Regions from separate parts of the Geobacillus sp. WSUCF1 genome, predicted to be linked through region 3. Evidence: riboswitches for the same ligand, from Rfam matches in the RefSeq annotation. Region 3 holds a riboswitch; each other region holds the start of a gene.

The links. A riboswitch is a leader RNA that binds a small molecule or an ion and turns the genes downstream of it on or off. The one in region 3 is predicted to bind S-adenosylmethionine.
Region 1: another riboswitch for S-adenosylmethionine. It lies ahead of I656_RS03710 (hypothetical protein); the one in region 3 lies ahead of mtnW (2,3-diketo-5-methylthiopentyl-1-phosphate enolase).
Region 2: another riboswitch for S-adenosylmethionine. It lies ahead of metK (methionine adenosyltransferase); the one in region 3 lies ahead of mtnW (2,3-diketo-5-methylthiopentyl-1-phosphate enolase).

What each region holds. Positions count from the first base shown of each region.
Region 1 covers NZ_ATCO01000132.1:48,743-52,015, forward strand. Annotated here, with positions in the region: gene opp4A (oligopeptide ABC transporter substrate-binding protein) at 1-1,145, shown strand, start outside; SAM riboswitch class I at 1,196-1,300, shown strand; gene I656_RS03710 (hypothetical protein) at 1,351-1,707, shown strand; gene I656_RS03705 (VOC family protein) at 1,724-2,107, shown strand; gene I656_RS03700 (PaaI family thioesterase) at 2,288-2,770, shown strand; gene I656_RS03695 (PaaI family thioesterase) at 3,126-3,273, opposite strand, start outside.
Region 2 covers NZ_ATCO01000137.1:8,289-11,561, reverse strand. Annotated here, with positions in the region: partial or broken gene I656_RS18185 (gamma carbonic anhydrase family protein) at 1-204, shown strand, start outside; gene metK (methionine adenosyltransferase) at 261-1,472, opposite strand; SAM riboswitch class I at 1,602-1,716, opposite strand; gene pckA (phosphoenolpyruvate carboxykinase (ATP)) at 1,935-3,273, shown strand, end outside.
Region 3 covers NZ_ATCO01000126.1:13,402-16,674, forward strand. Annotated here, with positions in the region: gene I656_RS04395 (pyridoxal phosphate-dependent aminotransferase) at 1-825, shown strand, start outside; SAM riboswitch class I at 962-1,070, shown strand; gene mtnW (2,3-diketo-5-methylthiopentyl-1-phosphate enolase) at 1,148-2,389, shown strand; gene mtnX (2-hydroxy-3-keto-5-methylthiopentenyl-1-phosphate phosphatase) at 2,386-3,048, shown strand; gene I656_RS04380 (methylthioribulose 1-phosphate dehydratase) at 3,045-3,273, shown strand, end outside.

The DNA of each region.
Region 1 (3,273 bases), on a different contig from region 3:
TGCCGAAGCATTACTTGAAAGACATTCCGATCAAAGACTTGGCGAAATCGGATAAAATCCGGAAAAACCCGATCGGGTTCGGTCCGTTTAAAGTGAAGAAAATCGTTCCGGGCGAGTCGGTAGAGTTTGTTCGCAATGATGACTACTGGGCTGGCAAACCGAACTTGGAAGGCGTCATTTTGAAAGTCGTCAGCCCGCAAGTCGTCCTGCAAGCGCTGAAAAAAGGCGAAATTGACGTCGCTGAGTTCCCGACTGACCAATATTTGAACGCGAAAGGGACGAAAAACATTCAGTTTATCGGTAGAGTGGATTTGGCGTACAACTATATCGGCTTTAAACTCGGCCATTGGGATGCGAAAAAGCAGGAAAACGTAATGGACAATCCGAAATTCCAAAACAAAAAACTGCGCCAAGCCATGGCGTACGCCATCAACAACCAAGAGGTGGCCGACCGCCTGTATCATGGTTTGCGCTTCCCGGCGAACACGCTCATTCCGCCGTCGTTCCCGGGCTATCATGACAGTTCCATCAAAGGGTATACGTACAATCCGGAAAAAGCGAAACAATTGCTGGATGAAGCGGGATATAAAGATGTGGATGGCGATGGCCTCCGCGAAGATCCAAACGGCAAAAAATTCAAGGTCAACTTCTTGGCGATGAGCGGTGGGGACATCGCTGAACCGCTGGCCAAATTTTATATGCAATGCTGGAAAGATGTGGGCCTCGATGTTCAGCTTGTAGACGGACGCTTGGCGGAGTTCAACTCCTTCTACGATATGGTCGAAAAAGACGATCCGAAAGTGGATGTCTACGCCGCCGCTTGGGGAACTGGAACGGACGTCGACCCGTACGGATTGTACGGCCGCAACGTCATGTTCAACTACTCGCGCTGGGTGAATGAGAAAAACGATGAACTGTTGGAAAAAGGCCATTCCGAACAGGCGTTTGACAAAGAATATCGTCGGAAAATTTACAGTGAATGGCAACAGCTGATGAACGAAGAAGTTCCGGTCATTCCGACGTTGTATCGTTCGGCCATTTATGCCGTCAACAACCGCGTCGCCAACTTCACGGTCGATCCGGGCTCGAAACTGACGTGGAAAGATGTCGGCGTCACGTCCGAGCAACCGGAAGTCGAACAATGACGATTGTTGCCTTTGATGATGTATGATAAGATAGAAGATAAATTGCATACGTCTTATCAAGAGTGGGCGAGAGAACGGGCTTGATGACCCCACAGCAACCTGCCGCAGGCAAGGTGCTAACACCCGCAAAGCGGTTTCGCTTTGGATGATAAGAACGGCTCATGGCCCCTTTCGCATCATTCCGAGGCGAAGGGGGTTTTTGTCGATGGGAGGTGAAGGAGAAACAGTGGAGGAGGCGGTTTCGCTCCGCGCTTGCATGGCCGCTCATCTCCCTGCCGCAGCGTTCGCCGTTTGTGTCATGCGCTGTGTGCAGGCGGAGCTCATCCGGTTTGACCCTAAGGCGGCGGTGCATGTCGACCGTGGGGACGGATACGTTCATTTGTATGGGGAAGCGCAAGGAACAGCCTTTTCGTTGTTGTTGACCAACAGTGAGGCGGACGAATGGAAGGCGGACGGACCGTACGCCCTTGACCGCTACATATGGACAGAGCTTGGGAAAAAAGGGATTTTCCCGATGCAGATGACGCCGTATTTACAAGCAGTATGGTTAACTGAGTCATAGAAAGGAAGAGGGACGAATGGCAGTCAAAAAATTTGAACATGTCGGCATTCAAGTGAAAGACATCGAAGCATCGAAAGAGTTTTATCAAAATGTTGTCGGCTTGGAGCTGCTCGACGAAATGATTCATACGAACGGCACGATGAAATTGGCGTTTTTAGGGATTGGCGGCTCGATCATTGTCGAGCTCATCGAAGGATACAATCCGGATTTGCCGACGGAAGGAAAAGTGCACCATGTGGCGTTTACGGTGGAAGGCATTGAGCAGGAGAAAGAACGGCTTCAGTCGCTCGGTGTGCCGCTTGTGTGGGAAGAAATAACGACACTTCCGAACGGGGCAAAATATTTGTTCTTCCTCGGGCCCGACGGCGAATGGATCGAGTTTTACGAGCCTGCTCGATAAATGGCGTCACGCTAGGCGGCCAGCTGTTTGGGCCGCCTATGAATTTGCCGTCTGGCGATTGGCGCTTCGTTCCATTTTTCTTCGTATGGCCTTGCCTGCCGCTAGACAACAACCGTCCATGTAGGAGTCGTCGTCTTCTCGATTCAATGGTATACTAGAAAAAGAGAGGGGGAGGATGACGTGGAAGAAATGATCGTGCACGCGATTCAAGACGACTACCCTGATGAATTCGCCTGGTGCTACGGCTGCGGGCGTCTGAATGAACAAGGCCACCATTTCCGCACCGGGTGGCGGGGCGACAAAACGGTGACGGTGTATACGCCGCGTCCGGAACATACGGCGATTCCAGGGTTTGTGTACGGCGGGCTGATCGCCTCGCTCATTGATTGCCACGGCACCGGTTCAGCGGCGCTTGCCTTGCATCGGAAAAACGGCCATGAACCAGGGAGCGGGGAAACGCCGCCGCGCTTTGTCACTGCGTCGCTTCACGTCGATTTCGTCAAGCCGACGCCGCATGGAGTGCCGCTTGTCGCCGTCGGCACTGTGACGGAGATTCATCCGAAAAAATGGAAAGTGGACACCGAAGTGTTCGCCAACGGCGAACTGTGCGCCCGCGGGCAAGTCGTCGCCGTCGTAATGCCGAAAACGTTTGTCCGTGGGTAACAAGCAACAAAAGGCGCCGGAGAGCGGCTGTTTTTGACAGCGCTTTCTCCGGCGCTTGGCAACTGGTCGAAAACGGCTGCGCCTCACCTCGTTTCGCCATTGAGGACTGATGATGTCATGAAAAAGGCAACTCGACAACGCCTCTTCTCAAGTGGGGAAACCTTGTGAAATTGGTTCTCCTTTTTCAACAAAACCACCGATTTGGCGAACATCATCGTTTTTCACCGGTTTTCTCGGATTCCTCTGATCATCGCTTTCCATGCGTTTCAAAACAACAACAGCAGCTGCTGTTTGGACTCGTCGAATCCAAGGAGAACGAGCATGCGCAAAAACGCCTTTTGGAGATCCATCACCTTCACGGTTTGTCCATGATCAGCACCGACGACGTGGCGCTCGCCACCTCTTTGCCGTTTTGCCGCACGATGGCGGTTACATAGGCGACGGTTTTCCCGAACTTTTCCACCCGCGCCTCGATTTCGGCTTCTCCAGCCGCCGCTGGGCGG
Region 2 (3,273 bases), on a different contig from region 3:
CGCGCGGAAATCGGGGAAGGCGCGTTTATCGGCGCCGGCAGTTTAGTGCCGCCGGGCAAAAAAATTCCGCCCAACACGCTCGCCCTCGGCCGGCCGGCGAAAGTCGTCCGCGAACTGACGGAAGACGACATCCGTGAAATGGAGCGCATACGCCGCGAATATGTCGAGAAAGGGCAGTATTACAAAGCGCTGCAGCAACAGCGGACATCGTGCGCCAACAAAAAAAGAGCTGCCGTGATCAGGCAGCTCTTTTTCTTTCATCACTTGTCCGCCAACGCCAGCGCTTGTTCTTTCAACAAGGCGGCTTTGTCGGTGCGCTCCCACGGCAGGTCGATGTCCGTACGCCCAAAATGGCCGTAAGCAGCCGTCTGTTTGTAAATCGGGCGGCGAAGGTCGAGCATTTTGATGATGCCCGCCGGGCGGAGATCGAAGTTGTTGCGCACGACCTCAATCAAAATGTCTTCCGACACTTTGCCGGTGCCGAACGTATCGATCGAAATCGAAACTGGGCGGGCGACGCCGATCGCGTAGGCAAGCTGCACTTCGCATTTGTCGGCCAGTCCTGCCGCGACGATGTTTTTCGCGACATAGCGGGCCGCATACGCCGCCGAGCGGTCGACTTTCGTCGGATCTTTGCCCGAGAACGCGCCGCCGCCGTGGCGGGCGTAGCCGCCGTACGTATCGACGATGATTTTGCGCCCCGTCAACCCAGCATCCCCTTGCGGACCGCCGATGACAAACCGTCCTGTCGGGTTGATGAAGTATTTCGTGTTCTCATCAAGCAGCTCTGCGGGCACGACCGGCTTGATGACCTGTTCTTTAATGTCGCGCTCGATTTGCTCTTGCGTAATTTCCGGATGGTGCTGCGCGGAAACGACGATCGTATCGACGCGCACCGGTTTGCCGTTTTCATCGTATTCGATCGTCACTTGCGTTTTCCCGTCCGGCCGCAAGTACGGCAAGACATCCGTTTTGCGCACTTCCGCCAATCGGCGCGCCAAGCGGTGCGCAAGCGAAATCGGCAACGGCATCAATTCTTCCGTCTCATTGCAGGCGAACCCAAACATCAATCCTTGGTCGCCGGCGCCAATCGCTTCAATTTCCTCGTCAGTCATCTGACCTTCGCGCGCCTCAAGCGCCCGGTTCACCCCCATCGCAATGTCCGGCGATTGTTCGTCAATCGACGTCAGCACCGCGCACGTATCGGCGTCAAATCCGTATTTGGCGCGCGTGTAGCCGATCTCCCGGACCGTATCGCGGACGATGCGCGGAATGTCCACGTATGTTGATGTCGTGATTTCCCCGCTCACGAGCACCAGCCCGGTCGTGACGCTCGTTTCGCAGGCGACGCGGGCGTTCGGATCTTTTTCCAAAATGGCATCCAAAATGGCGTCAGAAATTTGGTCGCAAATTTTATCCGGATGTCCTTCCGTCACAGACTCTGAAGTAAACAAGCGGCGTTTGGCTGACATTCGGTTTGTTTCCTCCTCTTGGCATAATGTGGCAACACGGAACTCATTTCCCTTTTTCCCTTCGCAATATAAAAAACCTTTCCTGTAACGGCTGAGGAAAGGTCATGGCAATCGTATTGCTTCCTTTCACTCTTATCGTTCAAGGACTGCGCCTTGCCACAGGTTAGCACCATTTCACACATGTACAGTTGTGACGGTTGCTGGGCTTCATCGGGCCTGTCCCTCCACCGGCTCGGGATAAGAGTATCCGTTCAATGACTTATCTTATCGCAATGGAATCGGCAAAGTCAACTATCAAAATTCATTTTTTATCATTTCCAGCCGAGAAAATTCTTTCCTCAAGGAAATCGACACATTGGGCAAAATAAAGTTTGAAAAACCCACACAATTAGTATGGACTATTAATAAAAATGTGTTATACTATTTTCAAGAGTGATTTCAAAAAGAAGGCAGGTTTTGAATATGGGGATCGCAAACATGACGAATAAGCTTGATGTATTGCTGCAAAAACCGTACGTGCATCATCAACTGTCCGTCGCCGAGCTCGTCGAGAAAGTCCTGCAGCGGAACGAAGGACGGCTGACGCACACCGGAGCCGTCGCGGTCACGACCGGCAAGTACACAGGGCGGTCGCCGAAAGACAAATACATCGTCGAAGAACCGTCAACGAAGCAAACGATCGACTGGGGAGCGGTCAACCAGCCGATGTCTCCGGAGACGTTTGATAAACTGTACGACAAAGTGCTCGACTATTTAATGAAGAAAGATGAACTGTTCGTGTTTAAAGGCTTTGCCGGCGCCGATCCGAAATACCGGCTGCCGATTCAAGTCGTCAACGAATTCGCCTGGCACAACTTGTTCGTCCATCAGCTGTTCATTCGGCCGAACGCCGAAGAGCTCGCCGTGCATGAGCCGCAATTCACCGTCATTTGCGCGCCGAACTTTAAAGCCGACCCGAAAGTCGACGGCACGCGCTCGGAAGCGTTCATCATCATCTCGTTTGAACGGCGCACCGTGTTGATCGGCGGCACCGAGTATGCCGGCGAAATGAAAAAATCGATTTTCTCGGTGATGAACTATTTGCTGCCGGAACAAGGCATCCTGCCGATGCACTGCTCGGCCAACGTCGGCCAGGAAGGCGACGTCGCCCTCTTTTTCGGCTTGTCGGGAACGGGAAAAACGACGCTCTCGACCGACCCGAACCGCCGCTTGATCGGCGATGATGAACACGGCTGGTCAAGCCGCGGTATTTTCAACATCGAAGGCGGCTGCTATGCGAAATGCATCAACCTATCGCGCGAGAAAGAGCCGCAAATTTTTGACGCCATCGGCTTCGGCGCGGTGCTCGAAAACGTCGTCCTCGATGACGCGACGCGGGTGCCGAATTACGACGACGGCACGCTGACGGAAAACACGCGCGCCGCCTACCCGCTTCAGGCGATCCAAAACATCATCGACCCGAGCGTCGCCGGCCATCCGTCCACGATCGTGTTTTTGACGGCTGATGCGTTCGGCGTCCTGCCGCCGATCAGCAAGCTGACGCGCGAACAAGCGATGTACCATTTCTTAAGCGGCTACACAAGCAAGCTCGCCGGCACCGAACGCGGCGTCACCGAACCGGAAGCAACGTTCTCAACGTGCTTTGGCGCACCGTTTTTGCCGCGCCCGGCCGTCGAGTACGCGGAAATGCTCGGGCAAAAAATCGCCGAACACAACGTCCGCGTCTTTTTGGTCAACACCGGTTGGACAGGGGGGTCGTACGGCGTCGGCAGCCGCATGAAGCTCGCCTACACCCGGGCGA
Region 3 (3,273 bases):
AACCCGGGCGATGTGGTGCTGGCCCCGGACCCGGGCTATCCGGACTATTGGTCGGGGATCGCGCTTGCCCGCGCGCGGATGGAAATGATGCCGCTTGTTGCGGAAAACGGTTTTTTGCCGGACTATGAAGCCATTCCGGCGGCAGTGGCCGACCGAGCGAAGCTCATGTTTTTAAACTATCCGAACAATCCGACCGGCGCAACGGCGACAAAGGAATTTTTCGCGGAGACGGTGGCGTTTGCCGCCAAGCACGGCATTGCCGTCGTGCACGATTTCGCTTATGGGGCGATCGGCTTTGACGGCCGGAAACCGGTCAGCTTCCTGGAAGTCGATGGGGCGAAAGACGTCGGCGTCGAAATTTATACGTTTTCGAAAACATACAATATGGCCGGCTGGCGTGTGGCGTTTGCCGTCGGCAACGAGCGGATCATTCGGGCGCTTGAGCTTTTGCAGGATCATTTGTATGTCAGCTTGTTCGGCGCCATCCAGGAAGCGGCCGCCGCGGCGCTCCTTGGTCCGCAAGATTGTGTCACGGAGCTGGTCGCATTGTATGAGGCGCGCCGCAATGCGTTCATCGCTGCGCTCTGCGAGGCCGGCTGGGAGGTGCAGGCGCCATCCGGGTCGTTTTTCGCCTGGCTTCCGCTGCCAAAAGGCATATCATCCGCTGAGTTTGCCGACATGCTGCTTGAGCGGGCGCACGTCGCCGTTGCCCCAGGCATTGGGTTCGGCGAGCACGGCGAAGGGTATGTGCGCGTCGGTTTGTTGACCGATGAAGCGCGGCTTCGCGAAGCGGCGGAGCGGATCGGGCGGCTCGGATTGTTTTGAAAAATAGAGCGGCAATGAACTACTGTCTGGTGACGGGGCAACTGTTTTGAAAAAAATGATTGACAACGGCGGCAAAGGCTGTCATAATTCAAAGTAAATTTGCCAATCGTTTGACAAGTGCATAAACGAGCAGGCTTTCTTATCAAGAGCAGGCGGAGGGACGAGCCCAATGAAGCCCGGCAACCGGCTTGGCGCACGCTAAGCACGGTGCTAATTCTTGCAGCGGAAACGCTGAGAGATAAGAAGAGCGCCATGACTGAATGACGCCTCTTCTTAGGAAGGGGCTTTTTTATTTCGCCATATATTGAAAGAGGGATGGACGATGAGTGCAGTCATTGCGACGTATTTGCTTCATGACGAGAAAGACATTCGCAAAAAGGCCGAAGGGATCGCGCTCGGCTTGACGGTCGGCACATGGACCGACTTGCCGCAGCTGGAGCAAGACCAGCTCCGCAAGCATAAAGGGGAAGTCGTTGCGGTCGAGGAGCTTGAGGAAAGCGACCGGACGAATGCGTACTTCGGCAAGCGGCTGAAGCGGGCGATCGTCAAAATCGCCTATCCGACGGTGAACTTCAGCGCCGATTTGCCAGCATTGTTGGTGACGACGTTCGGCAAGCTGTCGCTGGACGGGGAAGTGCGGCTGCTTGATTTGGAACTTCCAGAGGAGTGGAAACGGAAGTTCCCGGGACCGCGCTTTGGCATCGCCGGCATTCGCGAAAAGGTCGGAGTGTACGACCGCCCGCTGTTGATGAGCATTTTCAAAGGCATCGTCGGCCGCGATTTGGCGTATTTGACATCAGAGTTGAAAAAGCAAGCGCTTGGCGGCGTTGACTTGGTCAAAGATGACGAAATTTTGTTTGACAGCGATCGTCTGCCATTTGCGAAGCGCATTACAGAAGGCAAAGCGGCGCTCGAAGAGGTGTACGAACAAACAGGCAAGCGGACGCTGTACGCCGTCAACTTGACCGGCAAAACGTTTGAGCTGAAAGAGAAGGCGAGACGAGCCGCCGAGCTTGGTGCTGATGTGCTGTTGTTCAACGTGTTCGCCTATGGATTGGACGTCCTGCAAGGGCTGCGGGAAGATGAAGAGATTTCCGTCCCGATTATGGCCCACCCGGCGTTCAGCGGCGCCATCACGCCGTCGGAGTTTTACGGCGTCGCCCCGTCGCTCTTGCTTGGAAAACTTTTGCGTCTTGCCGGCGCCGATTTTGTGTTGTTCCCGTCTCCGTATGGCAGCGTCGCTTTGGAGCGCGGGCAGGCGCTTGGCATCGCCCAAGCGCTGACCGATGAACAAGAGCCGTTTGCCCGAGCGTTTCCAGTGCCCTCGGCCGGCATCCATCCGGGCTTGGTGCCGCTTCTTGTCCGCGATTTCGGCCGTGACAGCATCGTCAACGCCGGCGGCGGCATTCACGGCCACCCGGACGGGGCGATCGGCGGCGGAAAGGCGTTTCGCGCTGCCATCGACGCGGCGCTGGCCGGCCGTCCGCTCCGTGAAGCGGCGAAAGACAACGAGGCGCTGCAAAAGGCGATCGACCGCTGGGGCGCCATTGAGGTGGAAGCATGACGAAACAGCTCGTTCTCTTTTGTGATTTTGACGGCACCATTACGGAAAACGACAACATTATCGCCATTATGAAACAGTTCGCCCCGCCGGAGTGGGAGGCGTTAAAGGACGACATTCTCGCCCAGCGCATCTCCGTTCAGGAAGGCGTCGGAAAAATGTTTTCACTTCTTCCGTCGGCGCTGAAAGAGGAGATTGTTGACTTTTTGCTTAGCACCGCCCGTTTGCGCGAAGGGTTCCGTGAGTTTGTCGCGTGGACGAAAGAGCAAAGCATCCCGCTCTATATCGTGAGCGGCGGCATCGACTTTTTCGTCTACCCACTGCTTGAAGGGCTGATTGAGCCGGAGCGCATTTTTTGCAACGGCTCTGACTTCAGCGGTGAGACGATCCGCATCACATGGCCGCATGCATGCGACAGCCAGTGCCAAAACGGCTGCGGCTGCTGCAAGCCGTCGCTATTGCGCAGGCTCGCCCGCCCCGACGGGTATCACGTCGTCATCGGCGATTCGATCACCGACTTGGCGGTGGCCAGGCAAGCCGACTATGTGCTGGCGCGCGATTTTCTGCTTGAAAAATGTCAAGAGCTTGACCTGCCGCACGCGCCATTTGCGACGTTTTTTGACGTGATGGATGCGTTGCAGCGAATGGAGGTGATCGTATGAGCATCGTCGTGAAAAAGTGGAACGAGCTTGCGGAAGTGAAAGCCGAGCTCGCCGCCCGCGATTGGTTTTTCGCAACAAGCGGCAATTTGTCGATCAAAGTGACGGACGACCCGTTGACGTTTTTGGTGACAGCGAGCGGCAAGGATAAGCGGAAGCAAACGGATGAGGACTTCTTGCTCGTTGACGCTGCCGGCCGACCAGCGGAGAAAACACATTTAAAGCCAT